One region of the Microbacterium natoriense genome, then DNA from elsewhere that is predicted to be linked to it. Evidence: riboswitches for the same ligand, from Rfam matches in the RefSeq annotation. Region 1 holds a riboswitch; each other region holds the start of a gene.
What was found. Region 1 has a riboswitch for thiamine pyrophosphate ahead of thiO (glycine oxidase ThiO). Riboswitches for the same ligand answer to the same signal wherever they lie in the genome.

Region 1 (7,830 bases):
CGACGGCTCGCAGAGGAATCGGTCGTGCTGCTGTCGAACGACGGCGTGCTGCCGCTCACGGGAACCTCATCGACCGTCGCCGTGATCGGACCGAATGCCGATCGCGCCGAGGCGCTGATGGGCTGCTACTCGTTCGCGAACCATGTTCTCGCACATCATCCGGAGTACCCGATCGGCTTCGAGATCCCAACCGTCGCCGACGCCCTCACCGCGGAGATGCCGGACGCGCGAGTGATCGGCGCCCGCGGCTGCGACGTCGAGGGTGACGACCGGTCGGGTTTCGCGGAGGCCGTGGATGCTGCCCGCGCCGCCGATGTCGCGATCGTCGTCGTGGGCGATCAGGCCGGACTGTTCGGTCGTGGCACGGTGGGTGAGGGCAACGACTCCGAGTCGCTCGAGCTGCCGGGCGTGCAGCGCGAACTGGTCGAGACGCTCATCGCCACCGGCACCCCGGTCGTCGTGGTCGCCCTCACCGGCCGCCCTTATGCGATCGGATGGGCGCTCGACGGCGAGCATCGTGCCGCTGCCGTGCTGCAGGCGTTCTTCCCCGGCGAGGAAGGGGGGTCCGCGCTCGCCGGAGTCATCACGGGCCGGGTGAATCCTTCGGGCCGGCTCCCGGTCTCGCTGCCGCGCTCCGCCGGCGCCCAGCCGTACTCCTACCTGCATCCGCGCCTTGGTGGGCCCTCGGACGTCACCGCGACCGATCCCACACCCGTGCGCCCGTTCGGTTTCGGCCTGTCTTACACGACGTTCGTCCACGACCTGCTCGCGGTCGATGAAGAGGTCTCTGCGGGCGATGCCTTCCGCGCGGTCGTGCGCGTGACCAACACCGGCTCCGTGCCGGCTGATCACGTGCTCCAGCTGTACGGGCACGACGTCGTGGCATCCGTCACCCGCCCTGACGCGCAGCTGCTCGCGTTCCACCGTCTCACGCTCGACGCGGGCGAATCCGCCGACGTCGCGTTCAGCGTGCCGACACAGCGTTTCGCGTTCAGCGACCGATCGATGGTGCGCATCGTCGAGCCCGGCGATGTGCAGGTGTGGGTCGGTGCGGATGCCGCGACGGATGTCACTCGCCGCGCGGCCGTGCGGATCACGGGGGCCGCCCATGCGCTGACGCCCGTGGACCCGCGGTCGGTGAGCTCCGAGGTCATCCCGGGATGACCCTGGTCCGCAACCCGATCCTGCCGGGCTGCCATCCCGATCCCTCGATCTGCCGGGTGGACGGCGAGTACTTCGTGGTCACCTCGTCGTTCGAGTACCTGCCAGGGCTCCCCATCCATCGGAGCACCGACCTCGCCCGCTGGGAGTTGATCGGTCACGCCGTCGACAGGCCGGGGATGCTCGACATGGCGGGCATGGCGTCGTCGAGCGGGCTCTACGCGCCCACGCTGCGCCACCATGACGGCCTCTTCTGGGTGATCTGCACGCTCGTCGACCAGAACGATCCGGCACGCGGTGGGAACTTCGTGATCACGGCGACCGACCCCGCAGGTCCCTGGAGCGAGCCGACGTGGCTGGGCGCCGACGGCATCGACCCCTCGCTCTTCTTCGACGACGACGGGAGGGCGTGGGTGCAGGGGACAAGGCTCGCCCGAAGTCCGCAGTGGCACGATCAGACCGAGATCTGGCTGCGCGAGTTCGATCCCGAGGCCAGGGCGCTCACCGGTCCCGAGCATGTGATCTGGCGGGGCGCGCTGATCGGGGCCGTCTGGGCCGAGGGGCCGCACCTGTACAAGGTCGACGGGCGTTATCACCTCGTCGCGGCGGAGGGCGGCACGGAGATGCATCATGCGGTCTCGGTGGCGCGGGCGGATGCCGTGACCGGACCTTACGTCGGGAACCCGGCGAATCCGGTGCTCAGCCACCGCCAGCTCGGTCGCACGGCGGACGTCGTCGCGGTCGGCCACGCCGATCTCGTGCAGGCTGCTGACGACAGCTGGTGGGCCGTGCTTCTCGGCATGCGGCCGTATGGCGGGCTCCATGCGAATCTCGGGCGCGAGACGTTCCTGGTTCCGGTCGAGTGGGAAGACGGCTGGCCGGTCTTCGCGCCGGGAGAGGGGCGCGTACCGGACCAGGTCGAGGTGCCTTTCGCGGGCGAGGGGCGTCAGGAGCGCTCTGCGACGATCGCCCCGGACGACGGACGCTGGACCTCGGTGCGCGCGCTGCCGGGTGAGGTCGCCGATGCGGTGGACGGCGAGTGGCTGCTGCCGATCCGTCCGGAGGGGCCGACGGACCCGCAGCCGTTCGCGTTCCTCGGCGTCAGGCAGCAGCATCCGGATCTCGACTTCACTCTGAGGCTGTCCGGACGGCTGGCCCCCGGCGAGGAGACCGGCTTGCTGATCCGGCAATCCGAGCGCGATCACGTGCGCCTGGCTGTACTCGGCGGGGGAGAAGCGGATGCTGCACGGATCACGGCGACCCTAGTGCGTGCAGGCGAGTCGGCCGAGCAGGGGACGATCACGCTGACGGGTCCTCTGGCCGAGGGCGTCGAGCTGACGTGCCGGGCACGAGGACAGGACTACGAACTGCTCGCAGGCGTCGAAGGATCACAGCCGTTGCGCGTCGCGACGGTCGACGGCACGAGCCTCGACTCCTTCTCGTCCGGAGGATTCCTCGGTCTGTGGCTCGGCGCGTACGCCACGAGCGTCGCAGCGGAGACCGACAGCGTCATCCGTGTCGCGCGCGTCGAGTACCACCCGCGCTGAGCGGGCGTCAGCGCAGCCGCGCGCGCAGCGATGCGGCCGCCCCGGCGGGATCGAGTGCCTCGGTCACCGCCCGCACGACGACGATGCGTGACGAACCGGCCTCGACGACCTCGTCGAGGCGAGGACCTTCGTCGATGCCGCCGATAGCGAACCAGGGCCGGCTCGTCCCGGATGCGGCGACCGCGCGCAGGGGACCCGTGCCGATCGCCGCGCGTCCGGGCTTCGTCGGCGTCTCCCACACCGGGCCGACGCAGAAGTAGTCGAGGGCGGTGTCGGCGTCCGCCTCCGCGGCCTGTGCGATCGAATGCGTCGACCGCCCGATGATCACGTCGTCGCCGAGCAGCCGCCGTGCCTGCGCGGTGGTCAGATCGCCCTGACCGATGTGGAACACGTCGGCGCCGACGAGAGCGGCGACGTCGGCGCGGTCGTTCACCGAGAACAGCTTTCCGTGTCTGCGCGCGACGGCGGCGAGGATCTCGAGCGCCTCGATCTCGGCGCGGGCTTCGAGGTCCTTGTCACGCAGCTGGATGATGTCGACCCCGCCCGCGTAGGCCGCATCGAGGAACTCCTCGAGGTCGCCGGTCGCCGTGCGAGCGGTCGTGCAGACGTACAGCCGTGCTGCGTCGAGCAGGGCGAGGCGCTCCTCGCGGGTCGGGCGGGGTGCGTCGACGAGGGGGAGAAGCGCGGTCATAGCCCTAGAGTAGAGGGGTCCGCGGGAGCCCACAGGGGCTGAGAGGGCCACGTGCCGACCGCTGAACCTGAAACGGATAATGCCGTCGTAGGAAAGGGCACGCATGCGCATCGCTGTGATCGGCGCCGGGATCATCGGTCTGGCGACCGCCGAGGAACTGGTCGTGCGGGGCCACGAGGTGACGGTCTTCGACCCTGAACCTGCCCGCGGCGCGAGCCTCGCCGCCGCCGGGATGCTCGCTCATGCCGCCGAGATGGCATGGGGGCAGGACGCGCTGACTCCGCTCATGCAGGCATCGGCCGAGAAGTACCCGTCTTTCGTCGAGCGTCTGTCGGCGACGAGCGGGCGATCGCTCGGGCACCGCACGGACGGGACGCTCTCGGTCGGCGTGGATGGCGCGGACCGTGAGGCGCTCGGCGCCGCGGCCGAGCTTCAGCGCACGCAGGGGCACCGGGCTGAACGGCTGACGGGCACGGCCGCTCGCGACCTCGAACCGGCGCTCGGCCCCGCCGTCACCTCTGCCGTGTTCACTCCGGACGACCATCAGATCGATCCGCGGCAGCTCGCAGCGGCGCTCCTCGACCTCCTCGGCGACCGCGTCCGCAGAGAGGCCGTGACCGCGGTGACCCGGACGCTCGAGGGAGCCAGCGGTCTGCTGTCGGCATCCGGCGAGCATCACCGCGCGGACGTCGTCATCGTGGCCGCCGGCCTCGGGGCGGCCCTGATCGGCGGCATCCCCGCGCTCCCGCTCCGGCCCGTGTGGGGCGACGTCCTCCGCCTGCGCGTCCCGCCGGCGCTGCGTCCGCTGATCACGCGCACCGTCCGTGCGCAGGTGCGGAGGCGTGCTGTGTACCTCGTCCCGCGGGACGACGGCACGATCGTGCTCGGAGCCTCCGTGCGGGAGGGCGGCGTCGAGGGAGTGCACGCGGGGTCCGTGCTCGCCCTGCTTCGCGACGCCGACACGGTCGTCCCCGGCGTGAGCGAGTGCGAGATCGTCGAGATGCTCGCACGTCCTCGCCCGGGGAGCCCCGATGCCGTGCCGCTTCTCGGCGTCGTCGAGGAAGGCGTGCTCGTCGCCACGGGGTTCGACCGGCACGGAGTGCTGCTCGCTCCTCTGGCGGCGGCGGTCGCATCGGATCTGGCCGAGGGGCGCCCGATCGACGAGAACCTCCGGTCCGCCATGAACCCGTGGCGCTTCACGGCCGCCACGGCGGGCGGACCGCGAGAGGCCGCCGCCTGGACACCTCCCGCTGTCGTCGACCTCGTCGGCGCCCGACCGAAAGGCTCATGATGACGACTCTGCAGACCGTTCGCCTGAACGGCGCCGACCGCGAGGTGGCCGCGGGCTCCACACTGCGCGATCTCGTCTCGGACCTCACCGGACACGTGCTGCGAGACGACGGCTCTCGCGTCGACGGCGGCCGACTGGGTGTCGCCGCAGCTCTCGGCGGTGCCGTGGTCCCGCGCAGCCGGTGGGCCGTCTGCACGGTCGCCGACGGCGACGAGGTCGAGATCGTCACGGCCGTCCAAGGCGGCTGAGCCGCCCGCACACGAATCGGAGCACATCATGAGCCTCACCGCACAGGCCGCCGTCGTCGACCCGTTCATCGTCGCAGGGGAGCAGTTCTCCTCGCGACTGATCATGGGAACCGGCGGTGCCACGAGCCTCTCGCTGCTGGAGAACGCGCTGGTCGAGTCGGCGACGGAGATCACCACGGTCGCCATCCGCCGCTTCGCCCCGGAGGCGCGGGACTCGGTGTTCGCGATGCTCGATCGGCTCGGCATCCGTGCCCTGCCGAACACCGCCGGCTGCTACACGGCCCGAGACGCGGTTCTCACCGCGCAGCTGGCGCGGGAGGCCCTCGAGACCGACTGGGTCAAGCTCGAGGTGATCGCGGACGAGGAGACGTTGCTGCCCGATCCGGTCGAGCTCTTCCGGGCCTCCGAAGAGCTGGTGGCCTCCGGCTTCCGCGTGTTCGCCTACACGAACGACGATCCCGCCCTCGCCCGGCGCCTGGAGGACGTGGGCGTGACCGCCGTCATGCCGGCCGGTTCGCCGATCGGCAGCGGTCTCGGCATCCTCAATCCGCACAACATCGAGACGATCGTCTCCCGCGCTGCGGTGCCGGTGATCCTCGACGCAGGCGTGGGCACCGCCTCGGATGCTGCCTTGGCGATGGAGCTCGGAGTGGACGCCGTGCTGCTCGCGAGCGCCGTCACACGGGCGCAGGATCCGGCGAGAATGGCCCGAGCGATGCGTGCCGCGGTCGACGCCGGCCGTCTCGCTCGTGCGGCGGGACGCATCCCGCGGCGTCCGCTGGCACTCGCCTCGTCGGCGGCCGACGGACTGATCTCCGCGCGGCCGTCCGAGGCCGACCTGTGAGCCTGCCCGCGCTCGTCGACCCCGGCCCGCCTCTGGCACCGCACCGGGCGGCACGGTTCGCGCGCCACCTCACACTCCCCGGTGTGGGGGATCACGGTCAGCGGCGCCTCGCAGCGGCTCGGGTGCTCGTTATCGGCGCCGGCGGCCTGGGCGCCCCCGCCATCCAATACCTCGCGGCGGCGGGCGTGGGTCGGCTCACCGTGATCGACGACGACCGTGTCGAGCTCTCGAACCTGCAGCGACAGGTGCTGCACACCGAAGGCGATCTCGGTCGCCCGAAGGCGCAATCGGCACGCTCGGCAGTCGCGCTGCGCGACCCAGAAGTCGTCGTCACGGCCATGGCCGCGCGGCTGGATCCGAGCAACGCCCTCGCGCTCTTCCGAGAGCACGATCTCGTGCTCGACGGCAGCGACAACTTCGCCACTCGCTATCTCAGCAACGACGCCGCCGAGCTCACCGGCACGCCGGTCGTGTGGGGCAGCATCCATCAGTTCGCCGGCCAGGTCAGCGTGTTCTGGCCTGGTCGCGGACCGATGCTTCGAGACCTCTTCCCCGACATCCCTGACGCCGATTCGATCGAGTCGTGCGCGACCGGCGGCGTGTTCGGCGTGCTGTGCGGTGCGGTCGGCTCCGCCATGGCGGCGGAGGCGCTCAAGCTGCTCTGCGGAATCGGAGAGCCGCTCATCGGGCGGCTCGCCCGCTACGACGCGCTCTCAGCTCGGTGGGACGAACTGCGCTTCCACGCCGACCCGGACCGCCCACCGGTGCTCGATCTGGAGGAGGTCGCGGTCGCGTGCCGGGCGCAGTGGCCGCACGGCAGAGCCGACGACATCTCCGCCGGAGAGGTCGCAGCGCGGCTCGAGCGCGGGTCTGCCGGGCTCGTGGTGGTGGATGTGCGCAGCACCGCCGAGCGTGAGGCCTCCCGCATCGACGGATCCTTTCACGTGCCTCTCGAGCGGATCCTCGCCCGTGGGTGGGCGGCGGTCGCCGAGGTGCTGGCGGAACGAGCCGTCGACGGACGCGACATCGTCATCGCCTGCCAGGCCGGCATCCGCTCGGCGCGTGCGATCGACGCGCTCACCGCGTCCGCACCGGCAGGGCTGCCGGTGCGCAACCTGGCGGGCGGGATGAACGCCTACCTCGCGCTGGCGCCAGCCCGCTGGTCAACCCGCCGCGATCTCCACCGATGAATCGAAGTCCTCTAGATCGCGCAACCGACGCACGACGCTGAACCTGATGACGACGGGACCGATCAGCAGCACGAACGCCGAGGCGAGCAGCACGGCGCGACTTCCCACGTGTGCGGCGAGGATCCCGGCAGCGAGCGATCCGAGCGGGATCATGCTCCACGACGCGAACCGCACGGTGGCCATGACGCGGGAGAGCAGTTCGGGAGGGCTGGCCACCTGCCGGTAGGTGCGTGTCACGACGCTTCCCGGTACCACCGACGCTGCGAAGACCATCGTGCCGACGGCGAAGCACATCCACCCCGTCGCCCCCTCGCCAGCAGGGATGAGCAGTGCTCCGACGAAGCCGACGAGGCCGCCGAACAGCAGTATTCTCGCGGAGCCGAACCGACGCACCAACCACGGAGTGGCCGCCGCCGCGAGCAGCGAGCCGACGCCATCGGCCGCGAGCAGCACACCGACCATGGCTGGTGGGGCGTCGAGGTCGCGAACCAGGTAGAGGGCGAACAGTCCAGCCTGAACGCCGCACACCAGGTTGACGACGCAGGCCCACCACATACCGGGTGCCATCACGGGGTGCCGCACCACGAACCGCCAGCCCTCTGCGATCATCTGCCCCATCCCCGGACGAGCATCGGCGTCACCGAGAGCAGGCTCGCGACGTTCGGGGAGTCGTCGAAGCAGCACGGCCGACACGACGTACGACACAGCGTCGACCAGCAACGCGGGGACAGCGCCCACGGCCTGCACCAGCAGGCCGGCGACGGACGGTCCGCCGAGCTGAGTGGCGGCCTGGGTTCCGGACACCAGGCTGTTGCGATTCGTCAGCTCGTGCTTCGGCACGACGGACGGCAGGAAGGT
Region 2 (7,830 bases), 1.5 Mb from region 1:
GCGCTCGGTCTCGTTCTGACGGTCTCGGCGACGCTCGTTCCGGCCATGGCCCGCATGCGGGAACCGCTCGCCCTGCGTCTCGCGGCAGAGTGAGCGGTTCGGCCACTCAGAGCGGTGCGGCGAAGAACGCGAGCTCGTGCGCGGCGGAGATCTCGAAGGCCCGATGCATCCGACTGCGTCGTTCGGGCGAGGCCGATACCGCTGCCTCCGCGACGTAGGCGATCGCCTGGACCGTAGCCTGCTCGAATGCCGGGTCGGCGTAGGTTGCGAGCCACGAGGCGTACGGATGCTGCGGATCGCAGGCATACTCGCCGAACTCCCCCGCATGCAGGCGGCGGCCCAGATCGTCGTACAGCCAGAAGCACGGCAGGATCGCGGCGATCAGCTCGGCGTAGTCGCCGGTGAACGCGGTCGCCCGCAGATGGTCGAGGTACGCCATGGTCGCCGGTGCGCGCTCGGCCGCGAAGGTCTCGGCGCTGACGCCCGCGTCGGGGGTGAGCCAGGACGCGTGCAGCTCGAGTTCGCCGACGATCGAGCCGTGGGCGGAGTGCGCCCAGAACGCCTGCTCGGCCGAGGTGGGCGCGAGGCGCGACGCCTCGGCGAGCACCCGAGCGTATTCGCGCAGGTACAGGGCATCCTGCTCCAGATAGAAGACGAAGGCCTCGCGTCCGAGCGTGCCGTCGGCGAGAGCCCGGATGAACGGCAGCCCATCGATATCCGAGCGGATGCCGGAGATCCTCTCCCACCAGTCGGTCGCGATGCCCTCGGCGCTCGGTCTGGTCTCGAGTCCGCCCCGCGCCCACAACCCGGCGAAGTGGTTGATCGGCCCGTGACCGCGCCCGACCATGAGCGCCTCGCCCTCTCGCAGCGATTCGCGCAACCAGGCCCGCGATCCCGCGACGGCGTCGTCAGGAGCCTCACCCCTCGCGAGGCGGGTCGCGAGCGCGGATGACAGCGAGCAGCCGGTTCCGTGCGTGTTGCGGGTCTCGATGCGCGCGTCCGTGAACTCGATGGTCGTGCCGGCGCCGATGAGAGCATCCGGTGCCTCCGCACCGTCGAGGTGCCCGCCCTTCACCAGCACCCGCGCTCCGATCGCGGTTGACAGCACCGCGCCCGCAGCGAGCGCGTCGTCCCAGCCGTCGATGTCGCGCCCCACGAGCACGCCGAGTTCGCCGAGGTTCGGGGTGATGACGTCGGCGCGGGCGAGCAGTGCGCCGAGGGCGTGTTCGGCCTCGGCATCCAGCAACCGGTCCCCGCTGGTCGCGACCATCACCGGGTCCACGACGACGATGGGCGGACGGGCCGCGTCGAGCCACTCGACGACAGTTCGGATGACCTCTGCGTTCGCGAGCATCCCGATCTTCACCGCGTCGATCACGATGTCGTCGGAGATCGCGTGGAGCTGCTCCCGGAGGAAGTCGATCGGCGGCACATGCACGGCGCGGACGCCTTGCGTGTTCTGCGCGGTGAGGGCCGTGATCACAGCCATGCCGTATCCCCCGGAGGCTGCGATCGACTTGAGATCGGCCTGCACGCCGGCGCCGCCTGACGGGTCGCTGCCGGCGATGCTCAGCACGCGAGGGACTCCGGCCGCCCGCCACCGCTGCACGAACGCTGCTGCCGTCTCGGCGGGGTCTTCTGCGGCACACAATGCGGACACGACGGCGAGGCCTGCCGCACCGGCGTCCCGCAACGCCTCGGTGTCGTCGATGCCGACACCTCCGATCGCGACGCAGGGCAGCGGACTCGCGGCGGCGAACGCACGGAAGCCGTCGACGCCGAGAGCCGGAGGATGATCGGGCTTGGTCTTCGTCGGGCGGATGACTCCCACCCCCAGGTAGTCCACGGTTCCGGCGGGGAGGGCGAGTGCGGCGTCGAGATGAGCCCGGTTGTTCGCGGTGAGACCGATCAGCGCATCGGGGCCGAGTTCCGATCGGGCACGGAGCACCGACGCGTCGCCCTGCCCGAGGTGGACGCCGTCGACCCTGGCGCCTGCTTCCCGGGCGGCGATCGCCGCGTCGAGCCGGTCGTTGACGAGCAGCAGCGATCGCCCGCCGATCGCCCGCGACAGTTCGATCAGCTGCGCCGTGATCTCGGCATCTGTCGCTTGCTTGTCGCGCAGCTGGACGACGCGCACTCCCCCGTCGACCGCGTGACGGACCGTGTCGACGACGCCGCGCTCTCCGCACAACGCCGGATCGGTGACGAGGTACAGCGACAGGTCGGCGATCACAGCGCAGCCGTCTCGACGCGAGCCGCGGACTCGATGTCGGCGGGTTGCACGGCGGCGAGCGCATCGAGAAACGCGACGGCGAAGCTGCCGGGCCCCGTGGATGCGCTGGCGGCGCGTTCAGCAGCGACCGTGTAGACGAGGCTCGCCGAGGCCACTGCGAGCAGCGGCGGGGTGGCTCTGGCGCGTGCGGCTCCGAGGAAGGCAGCCATCACTGCGCCGAGGGCGCATCCGCCGCCGGTCACCCTGGTGAGCAGTTCGTGCCCGTTGGCGAGCCGGAGCACGCGCTCGCCGTCCGTGATGAGATCGACCGGTCCGGAGACCGCCACGACGCTGCCGAATCTCGAGGCGAGCGCGCGGGCCGCATCGATCGCGGCGTCTGCGCTGTCCGTCGCATCGACACCGCGCCCTCCTGCGCTGAGTCCGGCGAGTGCGAGGATCTCCGAGGCATTGCCACGGATCGCGGTCGGGCGTTGCTCGGCGAGACGGTGCGCGAGCGCGGTGCGCACCGGCAGCGCACCGATCGCGACCGGATCGAGGACCCAGGGAGTTCCGGATGCCGTGGCTCCCTCGACCGCCTCGAAGCTCGCCTCCCGCTGCTCGGGGGTCGGCGTGCCGAGGTTCACGAGAAGTCCCGAGGCGATGCCCGCGAACAGGCCGGACTCGCCGACGATGTCCACCATGGCGGGCGCCGCCCCGATCGCGAGCAGCACGTTCGCCGTGAAGCCCGTGACGACCGAGTTCGTGATGCAGTGCGTCAACGGCGGGTCGGCACGCAGCACCTCCAGCAGGGAGGCAGCCTCTGTGACGAGGTCGGCGGCGGATGCAGGACGCAGAAGATCGCTCATGCGACATTCCCTTCGCTAGTGCTAACTAGATCAGGTTCGACGGGTCTGTTCTCAGCCGCGGATGCGGCACCCCGTGTCACTGCTGGCAGTCTAGCGAAGCGGCAGTCGGCGCAGTTCGGCGAGGAGCTCCCGCTCCTCGGATCCTGTGAGCCCGGCACGCCGCTCGCGCTCCACGCCGCGCACGCGCTCGTCCTGAACGACCTCTGCCACCGTGTCCTCCAGCCGGCGCAGGAAACCGCCGTTCGCCAGGTAGGCGGCGTTCGACCGCGCCATGAATCCCGTCATCTCGGCGGGCAGCCACAGCGGCAGCGAACGCTCGCCCGCCCAATACTCGACGCCGTGCTCGACGAGCCACTCCTCCTCGGCCGACACTGTGCCGCCGGTGTGTCCGGTCGCTGTGCGGAACAGCGCGAGCACGTCGCCGAGCGGATGCTGCGCACCGACCGCGTTGATCGCACCGGTGGCGGTGGCCGTCGCGATGAACGCCGCGACGTCGTCGACGTCGATCACCTGCGCCGTGCGCCCCTCCGTCGGCGGCAGCAGCACATCCGCCGATCCCGCTCTCAGCACCGCCGCAGCCCAATAGCCGAAACGATCGCTGGGGTCGCCCGATCCGACGATGAGCCCAGGCCGGACGATCAGCGCACGACCGTCGAGGGTGCGCACCGCGTCTTCGGCGGCGACCTTCTGCGGGCCGTATTCGTACTCGTCTCCCGGCTTCGCGGCAACGTGCAGACGTGCGGATTCGTCGGCGCCCACCGTGACGTCATCGGCGTACGCCGACACCGACGACACGTACGTCCAGCGTGCAGCACGATCGCCGAGCGCGACCACGGCGGCGATGACGTGATCGGCCCGCGAGGAGATGTCGATCACGTGGTCCCACTCCCGCGCAGACAGCGCCTCGTACACGCGAGGGTCGTCGCGATCTCCGCGCACGAGCTCGGCGCTGCCAGGCGCCGCCCGGCTGCCCCGTGCGAGGCAGGTGACGTCGACGCCATCATCCTGCAGGCGTTGTGAGATGCGGCCGGAAAGCCAGCCGGTTCCGCCGAGGATCAGAGCGTTCGTCATCCGTCCATGTCACCAGCATCCGCCGCCCGAGGGAAGGTGATCCGCCGAGAGCAGAGTTCGAGGATCAGGCGCCGCGCAGTTCGTCCAGACCGCGCAGAGCGGGAATCGTCCACGACGGATCGGGCCGCCAATCGATCCACTCCGCATCGAACGGCCATTCGCCCGAGCGGAACGACTCGATCGCCGCTCCGGCGTGACGTTCGATCTGCGCCGCTTGCTCGCGGGTCAGCCTCCCCTGGCTGATCGCGGCGACGACCTCGTCCTCATCCTTGAGATGGACTGTGCGGTCCGCCGCGATCCAGACGTCGAGGATGTGATCCGAGGAGTACGTGTCACGGTCGGTGCGCAGATGCGCGTTCTCGAGGTTCACGTACCACCCGTCGAAACGCCAGTCGCCGTCGTCTGCAGGCTTCCAGAACAGGCACACGGACCAGGCGGCTCCGACCGGAGCGATGCGCAGACTGCCTCCGCCCCACCACTCCTCGACGATCCTCGTACGATGATCCAGCCACCGCCGTTCGAGCGGAATCGAGCGGACCCGGTCGCCGGTCGCAGAGCCCTGCGCCTCCTGCAGCGTCCCAGGCGCGAGCCAGGCGACGAGACCGCGTTCGTCATCACGAACCACACGCATGGGTGAGATCGTCGACGGGTCGCCGGGCTGCCAGCCCGGCGCGCGGTAGTGCCAGTCGATCTGATCGCCAGGCGCGAGGAACGGACCTTCGCCAAGCGGACGGGCGCCCTCCGGGACGGCCGCCGGGGTGCTGTGCGGGAGGATGCTCATCCTGCCACGCTACCCCGGCGCCGTACCCGAATCCTGGTCAGTCGCGCAGCGCGGCGCCGAAACGCTCTGCCGCCACGGCCACACCGGCGAGCTTCGCCTCGGTCGCCTCGGCTGCGGTCAGCGTGCGGTCGTCGGCGCGGAAGCGCAATGCGAAGGTGAGGCTCTTCGAACCCGCCGGCACACCCTCGCCGCGATAGTCGTCGACCAGACGCAGCGATTCCAGAAGCGGACCCGCGCCCTCGACGAGCGCCGCACGCAGCTCGGCTGCGGGCAGATCGGCCGCTACGGTGAGCGACACGTCCTGCGTCGCGGCCGGGAAGCCCGACAGGGAGGCTGCGACGACCGACTCGCCCGCGAGCGACAGAACGCCGTCGAGGTCGAGCTCGAGGACGGTTGCGCGTCCCGGCAGATCCGCGTCGGCGGCTACGTCGGGGTGCAGTTCTCCCACGTAGCCGACCGTGGACTCACCGACCCGCAGCACACCCGTGCGTCCCGGGTGGAGAGCCGCGCGCTGGCTCTGCTCGACGTCGATCTCTACGCCTGCGGCAGCGGCGATCACGCCTATGGCGTCGAGCGCTTCGGCCAGGCCGGCCGGCTCGGCCGGGCGTCCCGGCTGGCGCGCGGACACGTTTCCGGTGAGAAGAGCCGCGATGTGGCGGTGCTGCGGCGGGATCGACGCGTTGAGCTCGGCGAGCTTGTCGTCACTCGGCCGCGCTCCGAGCGGCGGCACATCGTCGGTGCCGTAGACCACCCCGGGCTCGGGCAGGAACACGACGCCGGTCTCGAAGATCGCCAGATCCGTGAAGCCGCGCGAGATGTTGCGGTGCGCGATCTGCAGAAGGCCGGGGATCAGCGAACGACGCAGGAACGGCGCCTGACCGTCGAGCGCGTTGGCGAGACGGATGCTGGGCAGCTTCTCGCCGGAGGCGGATCCGTGCAGGTCGTTCTGGACATCGCTCGTGAACGGGAAGGAAGAGGTCTCGACGAAGCCCGCCGCGGCGAGGGCGTTCGAGACGCGACGACGGCCCTGCTGGTGCGCGGTGAGGCCGCGACCCGACGGCGGGGTGGGCAGGACCGAGGGGATGCGATCGAGCCCGTGGATGCGGGCGACCTCTTCTGCGAGCGTCCATTTGTCGGTGAGGTCGGGACGCCAGGTCGGGGGGATGACGACCCAGTGGTCCTCCCCCGTCGTGACCTCGGCACCGATCGTCTCCAGTGCACCCGTGATCTCGGCATCCGTGTAGTCCACGCCGATGAGCCTTTGCACGAACCCGGCCGGCAGCTCGATCTCGCCGACGAAGACCTCGGAGAACAGCGCGCCGCCCTCGTCGGTGAGCGTGCCGCCCGCGAGCTCGACCATCAGATCGGCGGCACGGCGGGCCGCGACGAACGGGATCAGCGGGTCGACGCCGCGTTCGAAGCGCTTGGACGCCTCGCTGGGCAGCTTGTGGCGACGAGCCGACCGCGCGATCGTGATCGGGTCGAAGGTCGCCGCCTCGATCAGCACGTTGCGGGTCGCATCGTTCATCTCGGTGGTGCCGCCGCCCATGACGCCCGCGATGCCGATCGGACCGGACTCGTCGGTGATCAGCAGATCCTCGACGTGCAGCGCGCGGTCCTGACCGTCGAGAGTCGTGATCTTCTCGCCGGAGGTCGCGCGGCGGACGGTGATGCCCCCGCTCAGCGTGTCGAGGTCGTAGCCGTGCAGCGGCTGTCCGAGCTCGAGCATCACGTAGTTCGTGATGTCGATCAGGATGCCGAGCGATCGCATGCCGGCCAGCGACAGCCGGGCGATCATCCACGGCGGAGTCGGACGCGAGGGGTCGACATCGCGAACGACGCGCGTGACGAACTCGGTGGCGCCCGGTCGACCGCGCACCGGAGCCCGGTCGTCGATGATCGCGGTGTGGCCGGTGCCCGGCTGCAATTCCGCGAAGTCGCGGTCGGCCGGGTCACGGAAGGAAGCGCCGGTGGCGTGCGAGTACTCGCGCGCGACTCCGCGCAGGGAGAACGCGTATCCGCGGTCGGGGGTGACGTTGATCTCCACCGCGACGTCGTCGAGACCCAGCAGGGCGATCGCATCGGTGCCGACGGGCGCGTCGATGCCGAGATCGGCGAGGACGAGGATGCCGTTGTGCTCGTCGCCGAGCCCCAGCTCTCGAGCCGAGGCGATCATGCCGTCGGAGACGTGGCCGTAGGTCTTGCGCGCGGCGATCGGGAACGGGCCGGGCAGCACGGCGCCGGGCAGGGTCACGACGACCTTGTCTCCGGCGACGAAGTTGTGGGCACCGCAGACGATCCCCCGGACGCCGCCGTGCGCTTCGCCGACATCGACCTGGCACCAGTTGATGGTCTTGCCGTTCGACTGGGCTTCGGCCTCGAGCGAGACGACCTGACCGACGACGACCGGGCCCGAGATCTCGAAGCGGTGGACGTCCTCCTCTTCGAATCCGACCGACACCATCGCCGCGAGGACGTCCTCGGGCGTGGCATCCGCTGCCAGATCGACGTACTCACGCAACCACGAAAGCGGGACGCGCATCACACCACCATCCCGAACTGCTCGCTGAATCGGATATCGCCTTCTGCCATGTCGCGCATGTCCTGCACGTCGCTGCGGAACATGAGTCCGCGCTCGACGCCCATGCCGAACGCGAAGCCGCTGTACACGTCGGGATCGATGCCCGCGGCACGCAGCACGTTCGGGTTGACCATGCCGCAGCCACCCCACTCGATCCAGCGCGCGCCACCCTTGAAGGTCGGGTGCCACAGGTCGAGCTCGGCGGAGGGCTCGGTGAAGGGGAAGAAGTTCGTGCGGAACCGCGTCTTCGCCTCGGGGCCGAAGAGCTGGCGGGCCACATGGTCGAGCGTGCCCTTGAGGTGCGCCATCGAGATGCCCT
Region 3 (7,830 bases), 1.8 Mb from region 1:
AGTGGCTGGTCACGATCGCGCTCCGGGGACGCAGCGCCGCGGATCCGCGCTGGCACGACGACCCCGAGCGCGCGGTCCGCGCGGTGGGCGAGGGATTGCGGATGCTGCATGATGCCCTGCCCGTCGACGAGTGCCCGTGGGAGTGGAGCGTCGGTTCGCGCACCGCGGGAGCTGCCGAACGCGGCACGATCGTGCCCGTCGATCTGCGGGATGCGCCCCCGGTCGACCGCCTCGTGGTGTGCCACGGCGACGCGTGCCTGCCGAACACGCTGCTCACCGACGACGGCGTCGTCGCAGGCCATGTCGATCTGGCCGCCCTCGGCGTCGCCGACCGCTGGGCCGACATCGCCGTCGCCTCGATGAGCACGGAATGGAATCTGGGCGACGGATGGCAGGACACGCTGATCGACGCCTACGGCATCGCCCCCGATCGCGAGCGCCTCGACTACTACCGGCGGCTCTGGAACGAGACCTGACTCAGGCGCTCCCTCCGAGCACGAAGTTCCACGCGCCGGTCGCGACGGCCGCCCAGATCGCGATCGCAGGAATCACGCCTGCGATGAGGACAAGCACGGTGTCGCGCCAGGTCCACACCGATTCGCGCGCCCACGAGCGCGCGCCCGAGCCGCCGAAGCCACGTGCCTCCATGGCCGTGGCGAGCGACGATCCGCGTCGGATCGCCAGCACGAACAGCGCGAACGCCATGCCGAGGGTGCGGCGGATCCGACCCTGATCCGCGACCCCGCGGGCCCGACGGGCGAGCGCGAGAGCCCTCCAGTCCTCGGCGAGCAGGCCCAGCATCCGCATTCCGGCGAGCGCGCCGATCACGAAGCGAGCCGGCAGCCGCAGTCGCTGCGCCAGATCGTCGGCCAGATCGGTGGGGTCGACTGTGACGAAGAGCACGACCGACGGCAGCCCGATCGCGAGGACGCGCACGGCGGTCGCCGCCGCAAGCGAGAGCGACCCGTCGCTGACCCTGATCAGCAGCCATTCGAAGTGCACGGCGCCGCTCGTCGAGCCGTACAGAGCGATCGTGACGGCGCTCAGCGGAGCCGCGATCCACAGCACCGCGGTGCGGGTCCAGAACTCACGGGCGCCGAGACCCGCGAGCAGCAGCAGCGGGATCTCGAGGACGAGCGCGACGGATGCCGACACCACGTCGATCGACACGATCAGCGGCACGGCGATCAGCAGAGCGGCGGCGAGCTTGGCGAGCGCCGATCGCGGCGCGATCGGGCCGCGGCGCTCGATGCGCGCAGTGAGGGGATCGATCACGGGCTCACCTCGAACCGACGGGCGTGCAGGGCCTGCAGCACTGCTTCGTCGTGACTGATCGCGACGATCGCGGCTCCGTCGTCGCGGAGCGCCGCGATGATCGCGACGAGTTCGGCCCAGGTCGTCGCATCCTGCCCGAACGTCGGCTCGTCGAGCACGATCATCTGCGGCCGCGTCGCCAGGGCCGCAGCGACCGTGAGCCGACGCTTCTCGCCTCCTGAGAGCGTGTACGGGTTGGCCTCGGCGAGCGCCGAGAGCCGCAGCCTGTCGAGGAGTTCGTCGGTGCGACGCGCGATCTCGGCCTCGTCGAGGCGCAGCGCTCGAGGACCGACGGCGAGCTCCTCACGCACCGTCTTCGCGAGTAGCTGGTGCTCCGGCGTCTGCAGCACCGTCGCGATGCGGGTGAGCAGCGACGTCGACGACCACCGGAACGGGTCAGCTCCTTCACCCGAAGACAGCGCCGCTGTGGCCGTGACCCGACCGCTCTCGGCGGGGATGAGCCCCGCGACCGTCAGGCCGAGCGTCGATTTTCCCGCGCCGTTCGGACCGGTGATCCCGATGACCTCGCCCGCATGCACGTCGAGGTCAAGGGGTCCCGCCACGGCCACTCCTCGGCTGCGCGCCACGGTGAGGCCACGGGCTTCGATCAGCCGTTCACCGGGGGCGAGGACGGGCGGCGGCGGCACGGCGGGCGGATGCTCGGGAACCCAGACGCCGGACGCCGCCAGTTCCGCTCCGCGCGCGCCCAGCACCTCGTCGGGCGGACCGTCCGCGAGCACGACCGTGCCTTCCGGCTCGGCCCCCAGCACGATCACCCGGTCGACGAGCGGCAGCCAGACGTCGATGCGGTGCTCGATCACCACGAGCGTGGCGCCGGTGACATCGAGCGCGGCCGCGACGGCGTCCCGCACGTCCTGAACACCTACGGGGTCGAGGTTGGCGGTCGGCTCGTCGAGCAGGATCGCGCCCGGCCTCATCGCCAGCACACCGGCGAGCGCGAGGCGCTGCTTCTGTCCTCCCGACAGCGCGGCCGTGGATCTGTCGAGGGGAACGGCGAGCCGAACGGCATCCAGCGCCGACCGCACCCGATGCCAGATCTCGGGGCGGGGCACGCCCAGGTTCTCGCAGCCGAAGGCCACGTCATCCCCGACACGGGCGAGCATGGTCTGCGTGTCGGGGTCCTGCAGGACCATCCCGACTCTGCCGCGAGCCTGCGCGGCAGGCAGGCCGTCGACGAGAAGCGAGCCGTGCGTCTCCCCCTCGTCGGCTCCGCCCAGCACGCCGCCGAATCCCTGCAGCAGGGTCGACTTGCCCGAACCGGACGCGCCGAGCAGCAGCACGCGCTCCCCCGGCGATATGGCGAGGTCGATCTCTCGCACCGCCCAGCGCAGCCGCGTGGCGTACCGCCAGCCCCAACCGCGCGCCTCGAGAGCGGCGGGGGTCGCCGCGCCGGTCACACCCGTGCGGCGACCTCGCGACCGGCGGCGAAACGGCTCAGCGCACCGGTCGCGGCGAGGCCGCGGGCGATCAGCCACGCGCCGATGCCGGCGATGACGGCACCCGAGACGGTGCTCGAGGCGATGTAGATGACGGTGAACGCGGTGTCGGCTCCGGCGTACCAGAGGATCACGTCGTTGATACCGCAGGCGACGCCGGCGGCGGCGCCGGCGAGGATCGCGACGGGCAGCTTCCACACCCCGTAGAGGAACAGCAGGAAGATGAGTTCGGCGCCCAGACCCTGCACGAGGCCCGAGACGATCGTGAGCGGACCCCACACGTTGCCGACGAGCGCGGAGATGACCGCGGCGACCAGTTCGGTGTACAGCGCAGCCCCCGGCTTGCGGATGATCAGCCCGCCGAGCACTCCGGCGATCAGCCAGGGCCCGTTGACGAGCGCCTGGACACCGGGGAGCAGCGGTTCGAGCAGCGTACTGGGGCCCTGGTAGCCGACGTTCCACAGCACGAAGATCAGGGCGCAGGCGACGGCGATGACGCTGGCCACGACGATATCGACGACGCGCCAGCGCCACAGCTGGGCGTTGCGAAGACCGGACGCCGTGCCGGTCGTGGAAGCGGACGTGGAAGTACTCATCTGAACTCCTCCCTGCGCCGGCATTATCCGGATCAGGTTCGACGGTCGAAGCGCGATTCGCTCCCTCTCAGCCCGGCTCGCCGGACTCCCGTGGTTGTTCTGTCGATATTACCCGTCGTACCGGTGTTCTGTGAGCGGAGTTCGGTACCGTAGGCAGGTGACCGCTCCTGACTCCGCCGAGGCCACTGCACCTGTGGGCGATGACGTGACGACGGATGCTGCGGCAGAAGCCTTCGACGACCTCGATGCACTGGTCTCGGCTTCCGTCGCTCCCGACGCTCGCTGGGCCGAGGGCGACGACCACGCCACCGCCCTGACCTGGATCGATCCTGCCCAGGTGGCCGACGCCTCACCCGCTGCCGACGGTGACGATGCGGCCTCGCTCTTCACCGGCGCACATCTCCGGTCGGCCGTCGTCCGGCCAGGGGTGCTCGTGCCCGTCGGCGTTCTGCTCGCGCTCGTCGGCGCCTACACGGGCACGACGCTGCTGTGGCCCCTGCACGAGATCGCCCCCACGGTGCAGGCCGTGGAATTCTCGACGACACCGGCTCAGGCCGCCGCGATCACGTGGCCCGCGCAGGGAAGCGCCGCCGTCGGGATCGCAGGTGTCGGCACACTGGCGTCTTCGACCGATCCTGCGGCGATCGCGAGCATCTCCAAAGTGGTCTCGGCCATGATGGTGCTCGATCGGATGCCGTTGGCTCCCGGAGAGCAGGGTCCCTCGTTCTCGTTCACCAGGGCCGACAGCCAGTCGTACCTCGCATACAAGCGCAGCGACCAGTCGGCTCTCGACGTGCCCGTCGGCGGCTCGCTCACCGAGTACCAGATGCTGCAGGGCGTACTGCTCGGCTCGGCCAACAACTACATCGACCGGCTCGCGAAGGAGATCTGGGGATCGGATGCCGCGTTCGCCGACGCGGCGGCCACCTGGCTGAGCGAGCGCGGAATCAGCGGCATCACGATCAAATCTCCGTCGGGGTTCGACGAGCGCAACGTGGCGACGCCCGAAGCCCTGATCGCGGTGGCGCAGAAGGCCATGCAGAATCCGGTGTTCGCCGAGATCGTCGGCACGACGTCGGTCGACCTGCCCGGAGCCGGAACCGTGCGCAACACGAACGGGATGATGGCCGATTCCGGGGTCGTCGGGGTCAAGACCGGCACCCTCCATGAGAGCTGGAATCTGCTCACGGCGAAGGATGTCACAGTGGGCGATACGACCCTGCGACTGTATGCGTCGGTGCTCACGCAGGAGGACGACGACATGCGCCTCGCGTCGACGCGCTCGCTGTTCTCGCAGGTCGAGAACGAGCTGCAGACTCAGGCGCCGACGGTACCCGAGGGCACTGTCGTCGGCTCCGTGGAGACCCTCTGGGGTGCCGAGGTCGACATCGTGACGGACGCGGATGCCGACGTGGTGCTGTGGAACGGCGGAATCGCGACGACGACCGTGGAGTTCGACCTCGACGAGAAGCGCAAGGCCGGCGCAGAGGTCGGCACGCTCACGACGACCGGCCCGGTGAACACGGCGACGACCGAACTGGAGCTCGCGGGAACCGTGCAGGATCCGAGCCCGTGGTGGCGGCTCACGCATCCGCTGGAACTGTTCGGGCTGACCGACAAATAGCCGCCCGCGCAGAGCCACCCGCGCAGAGCCACCCGCGCAGAGCCACCCGCCTGCGGTCCCCGCCGTACGCAGATGCCCCGTCCCGGATTCCGGGGCGGGGCATCTGCGTGCACGAGTCAGGCCTTGGGAGCCTCACCCCGGTTCTCGACCACGGCTTCCGCCGCGGCGATCTCGGCGGCCGGGCTCTCAGCTCCGACCACAGCGCCGACGCGCGCGGCATCCGCTTCAGCCTCGGCGTCTCCCGTGACGACGACCGGGGTCGTGCCCGTGAGAGCCTCTTCGGCGTCGATGTCGGCGGCCGCCTGCTCGAACTGCGACTGGTACAGGCGCCAGTACGCGCCCTGCGCCGTGATGAGCTCGTCGTGCGTGCCCTTCTCGACGATGTCGCCGTGCTCCATCACGAGGATGAGGTCGGCATCGCGGATCGTCGACAGGCGGTGAGCGATCACGAACGAGGTGCGTCCTTCGCGCAGCGCCGCCATGGCGTGCTGCAGCAGCAGCTCGGTGCGGGTGTCGACGGCCGACGTGGCCTCATCGAGGATGAGGATCGACGGCTTGGCGACGAACGCACGGGCGATCGTGATCAGCTGCCGCTCACCGGCCGAGACGTTCGAGGCGTCCTCGTCGAGCACGGTGTCGTAGCCCTCGGGGAGGGCGTGAACGAAGCGGTCGACGTACGTCGCCTTGGCGGCGGCGAGCACCTCGTCGTCGGTCGCGGTCGAGCGTCCGTAGCGGATGTTCTCGCGGATGCTCCCGGCGAACAGCCACGGGTCCTGCAGCACCATGCCGGTGCGCGAACGCAGGTCGTCGCGCGTCATCTCGGAGATGTCCTGCCCGTCGAGCAGGATGCGTCCGCCGCTGAGCTCGTAGAACCGCATGATCAAGTTGACCAGCGTGGTCTTGCCAGCGCCGGTCGGGCCGACGATCGCCACAGTCTGACCAGGCTCGACCTGGAAGGAGAGATCGGTGATGAGCGGGCGGTCCTCCGAATAGGAGAACGCGACGTGCTCGAACTCGATGACTCCCTTGCCGTCGACGACCGTGGGGGCGTCTTCGGCATCCGGGTCCTGCTCGTCCTCGTCGAGCAGCTGGAAGACGCGCTCGGCCGATGCGGTGCCCGACTGCACGACCGCAGCCATGCCGCCGAGTTCGGCCAGCGGCTGCGAGAACTGCTGCGAGTACTGGATGAACGCCTGCACGTCGCCGAGTCGCAGCTGACCGCTGGCGACCATGAGACCGCCCAGCACTGCCAGAGCGGCGTAGCTGAGACTTCCGACGAAGGTCATCGCGGGCATGATGATGCCCGAGAGGAACTGCGCCTTGAACGCCGACTGGAACAGCTCCTCGTTCTCGACCTGGAACTTGTCGAGTGCGTCCTGCTCGCGGCCGAAGACCTTGACCAGCGCGTGGCCGGAGAACGCCTCTTCGACGCGCGCGTTGAGACGACCGACCTTGCGCCACTGGGCGCCGAAGGCCTTCTGCGAGCGCGGACCGATGATCCCGAAGATCACTCCCATGAGAGGGAGGGCGATCAGGGCGACCAGCGCGAGCTGCCACGAGATCGAGAACATCATGACCAGCACGCCGACGACGGTGAGCACCGACGTGAGCGCCCCTGAGAGGGACTGCTGCATCGTCTGCGTGATGTTGTCGATGTCGTTCGTGACGCGGGAGATCAGCTCACCGCGCTGCACCTTGTCGAAGTACGACAGCGGCAGACGGTTGATCTTCGCCTCGACGTCTTCGCGCAGGCGCCACATGGTGCGCACCATGATCACGTTGATGACGTAGCCCTGGATCCAGCTGAGCAGCGCCGAGACCACGTAGATCGCGAGCACGGCGGCGATGATCCAGCGCATCGCGTCGAAATCGATGCCCGCACCGACCGTGAAGTCGTTCATGGCCGCGATCTGGTTGGCGAAGTCGGTCTGGCCGAACTGCCGCAGCTGCTCGATGACCTCGCTCTTCGTGGTTCCTTCGGGGAACCCGGGGAAGTCGCCGTTGGGCTTGGCGAGCTCGTTCGAGATGAAGCCGGCGTACACGAGGTTGGTCGCCTCGCTGAGCACCTTGGGAGCCGCCACCGACAGCACGACGCCGACGGCGCCGAGGAACGAGACGAACACGAACCAGACGGCGGAGGGCTTGAGGAGTCCGATCATGCGTCCGAAGCTCTTGCCGAAGTTGTCGGCCTTGCCCGGTGCGACGCTGTCCCAGTCACCGGAGTTCTGGCGGGCCTGCTCGGCGAGCTCGGCCTCGTACTTCTCTTCGGCGGTCATCTCGGGCTCGGCGACGGGTGCTGCCGTCTTGCCGCGACCGCGCTGCGGGCGCTTCGATGCGGTGTTGTCGCTCATGCGTCCACCCCCAGCTGCGACTCGACGATCTCACGGTAGGTCTCGCTGGTCTCGAGCAGTTCCTCGTGGGTGCCCACGCCGACCATGGTTCCTCCTTCAAGGACGACGATGCGATCGGCATCCGTGACCGTCGACACGCGCTGCGCGACGACGATCTTCGTGACGTGCGGAAGCTCGCGCCACAGAGCCTGCCTCAGGCGGGCATCGGTCGTCAGATCGAGCGCCGAGAACGAGTCGTCGAAGACGAGGATCTGCGGCTGGTGCACGATCGCACGGGCGATCGCGAGCCGCTGACGCTGTCCGCCCGAGACGTTCGTGCCGCCCTGAGCGATGCGCGAGTCGAGCCCGTCGGGCATCTCTTCGACGAAGTCGCGTCCCTGTGCGATCTCGAGCGCGTGCCAGAGCTCCTCGTCGGTTGCGTCCTCGCGGCCGTAACGGAGGTTCGAGGCCACGGTCCCCGTGAACAGGAACGGGCGCTGCGGCACCAG

Region 2: another riboswitch for thiamine pyrophosphate. It lies ahead of thiM (hydroxyethylthiazole kinase); the one in region 1 lies ahead of thiO (glycine oxidase ThiO).
Region 3: another riboswitch for thiamine pyrophosphate. It lies ahead of QFZ53_RS00065 (ECF transporter S component); the one in region 1 lies ahead of thiO (glycine oxidase ThiO).

What each region holds. Positions count from the first base shown of each region.
Region 1 covers NZ_JAUSXV010000001.1:1,809,692-1,817,521, forward strand. The annotation lists gene QFZ53_RS08230 (beta-xylosidase/alpha-l-arabinosidase) at 1-1,164, shown strand, start outside; gene QFZ53_RS08235 (glycoside hydrolase family 43 protein) at 1,161-2,708, shown strand; gene thiE (thiamine phosphate synthase) at 2,716-3,399, opposite strand; TPP riboswitch at 3,411-3,511, shown strand; gene thiO (glycine oxidase ThiO) at 3,503-4,690, shown strand; gene thiS (sulfur carrier protein ThiS) at 4,690-4,938, shown strand; gene QFZ53_RS08255 (thiazole synthase) at 4,967-5,782, shown strand; gene QFZ53_RS08260 (ThiF family adenylyltransferase) at 5,779-6,972, shown strand; gene QFZ53_RS08265 (MFS transporter) at 6,946-7,830, opposite strand, start outside.
Region 2 covers NZ_JAUSXV010000001.1:3,280,908-3,288,737, forward strand. The annotation lists gene QFZ53_RS15490 (hypothetical protein) at 1-93, shown strand, start outside; gene QFZ53_RS15495 (bifunctional hydroxymethylpyrimidine kinase/phosphomethylpyrimidine kinase) at 107-2,233, opposite strand; gene thiM (hydroxyethylthiazole kinase) at 2,230-3,078, opposite strand; TPP riboswitch at 3,068-3,162, opposite strand; gene QFZ53_RS15505 (NAD-dependent epimerase/dehydratase family protein) at 3,169-4,149, opposite strand; gene QFZ53_RS15510 (DUF402 domain-containing protein) at 4,214-4,930, opposite strand; gene pheT (phenylalanine--tRNA ligase subunit beta) at 4,968-7,472, opposite strand; gene pheS (phenylalanine--tRNA ligase subunit alpha) at 7,472-7,830, opposite strand, start outside.
Region 3 covers NZ_JAUSXV010000001.1:10,071-17,900, forward strand. The annotation lists gene QFZ53_RS00050 (aminoglycoside 3'-phosphotransferase) at 1-476, shown strand, start outside; gene QFZ53_RS00055 (energy-coupling factor transporter transmembrane component T family protein) at 478-1,275, opposite strand; gene QFZ53_RS00060 (ABC transporter ATP-binding protein) at 1,272-2,732, opposite strand; gene QFZ53_RS00065 (ECF transporter S component) at 2,729-3,367, opposite strand; TPP riboswitch at 3,358-3,469, opposite strand; gene QFZ53_RS00070 (D-alanyl-D-alanine carboxypeptidase) at 3,525-4,991, shown strand; gene QFZ53_RS00075 (ABC transporter ATP-binding protein) at 5,108-7,267, opposite strand; partial or broken gene QFZ53_RS00080 (ABC transporter ATP-binding protein) at 7,339-7,830, opposite strand, start outside.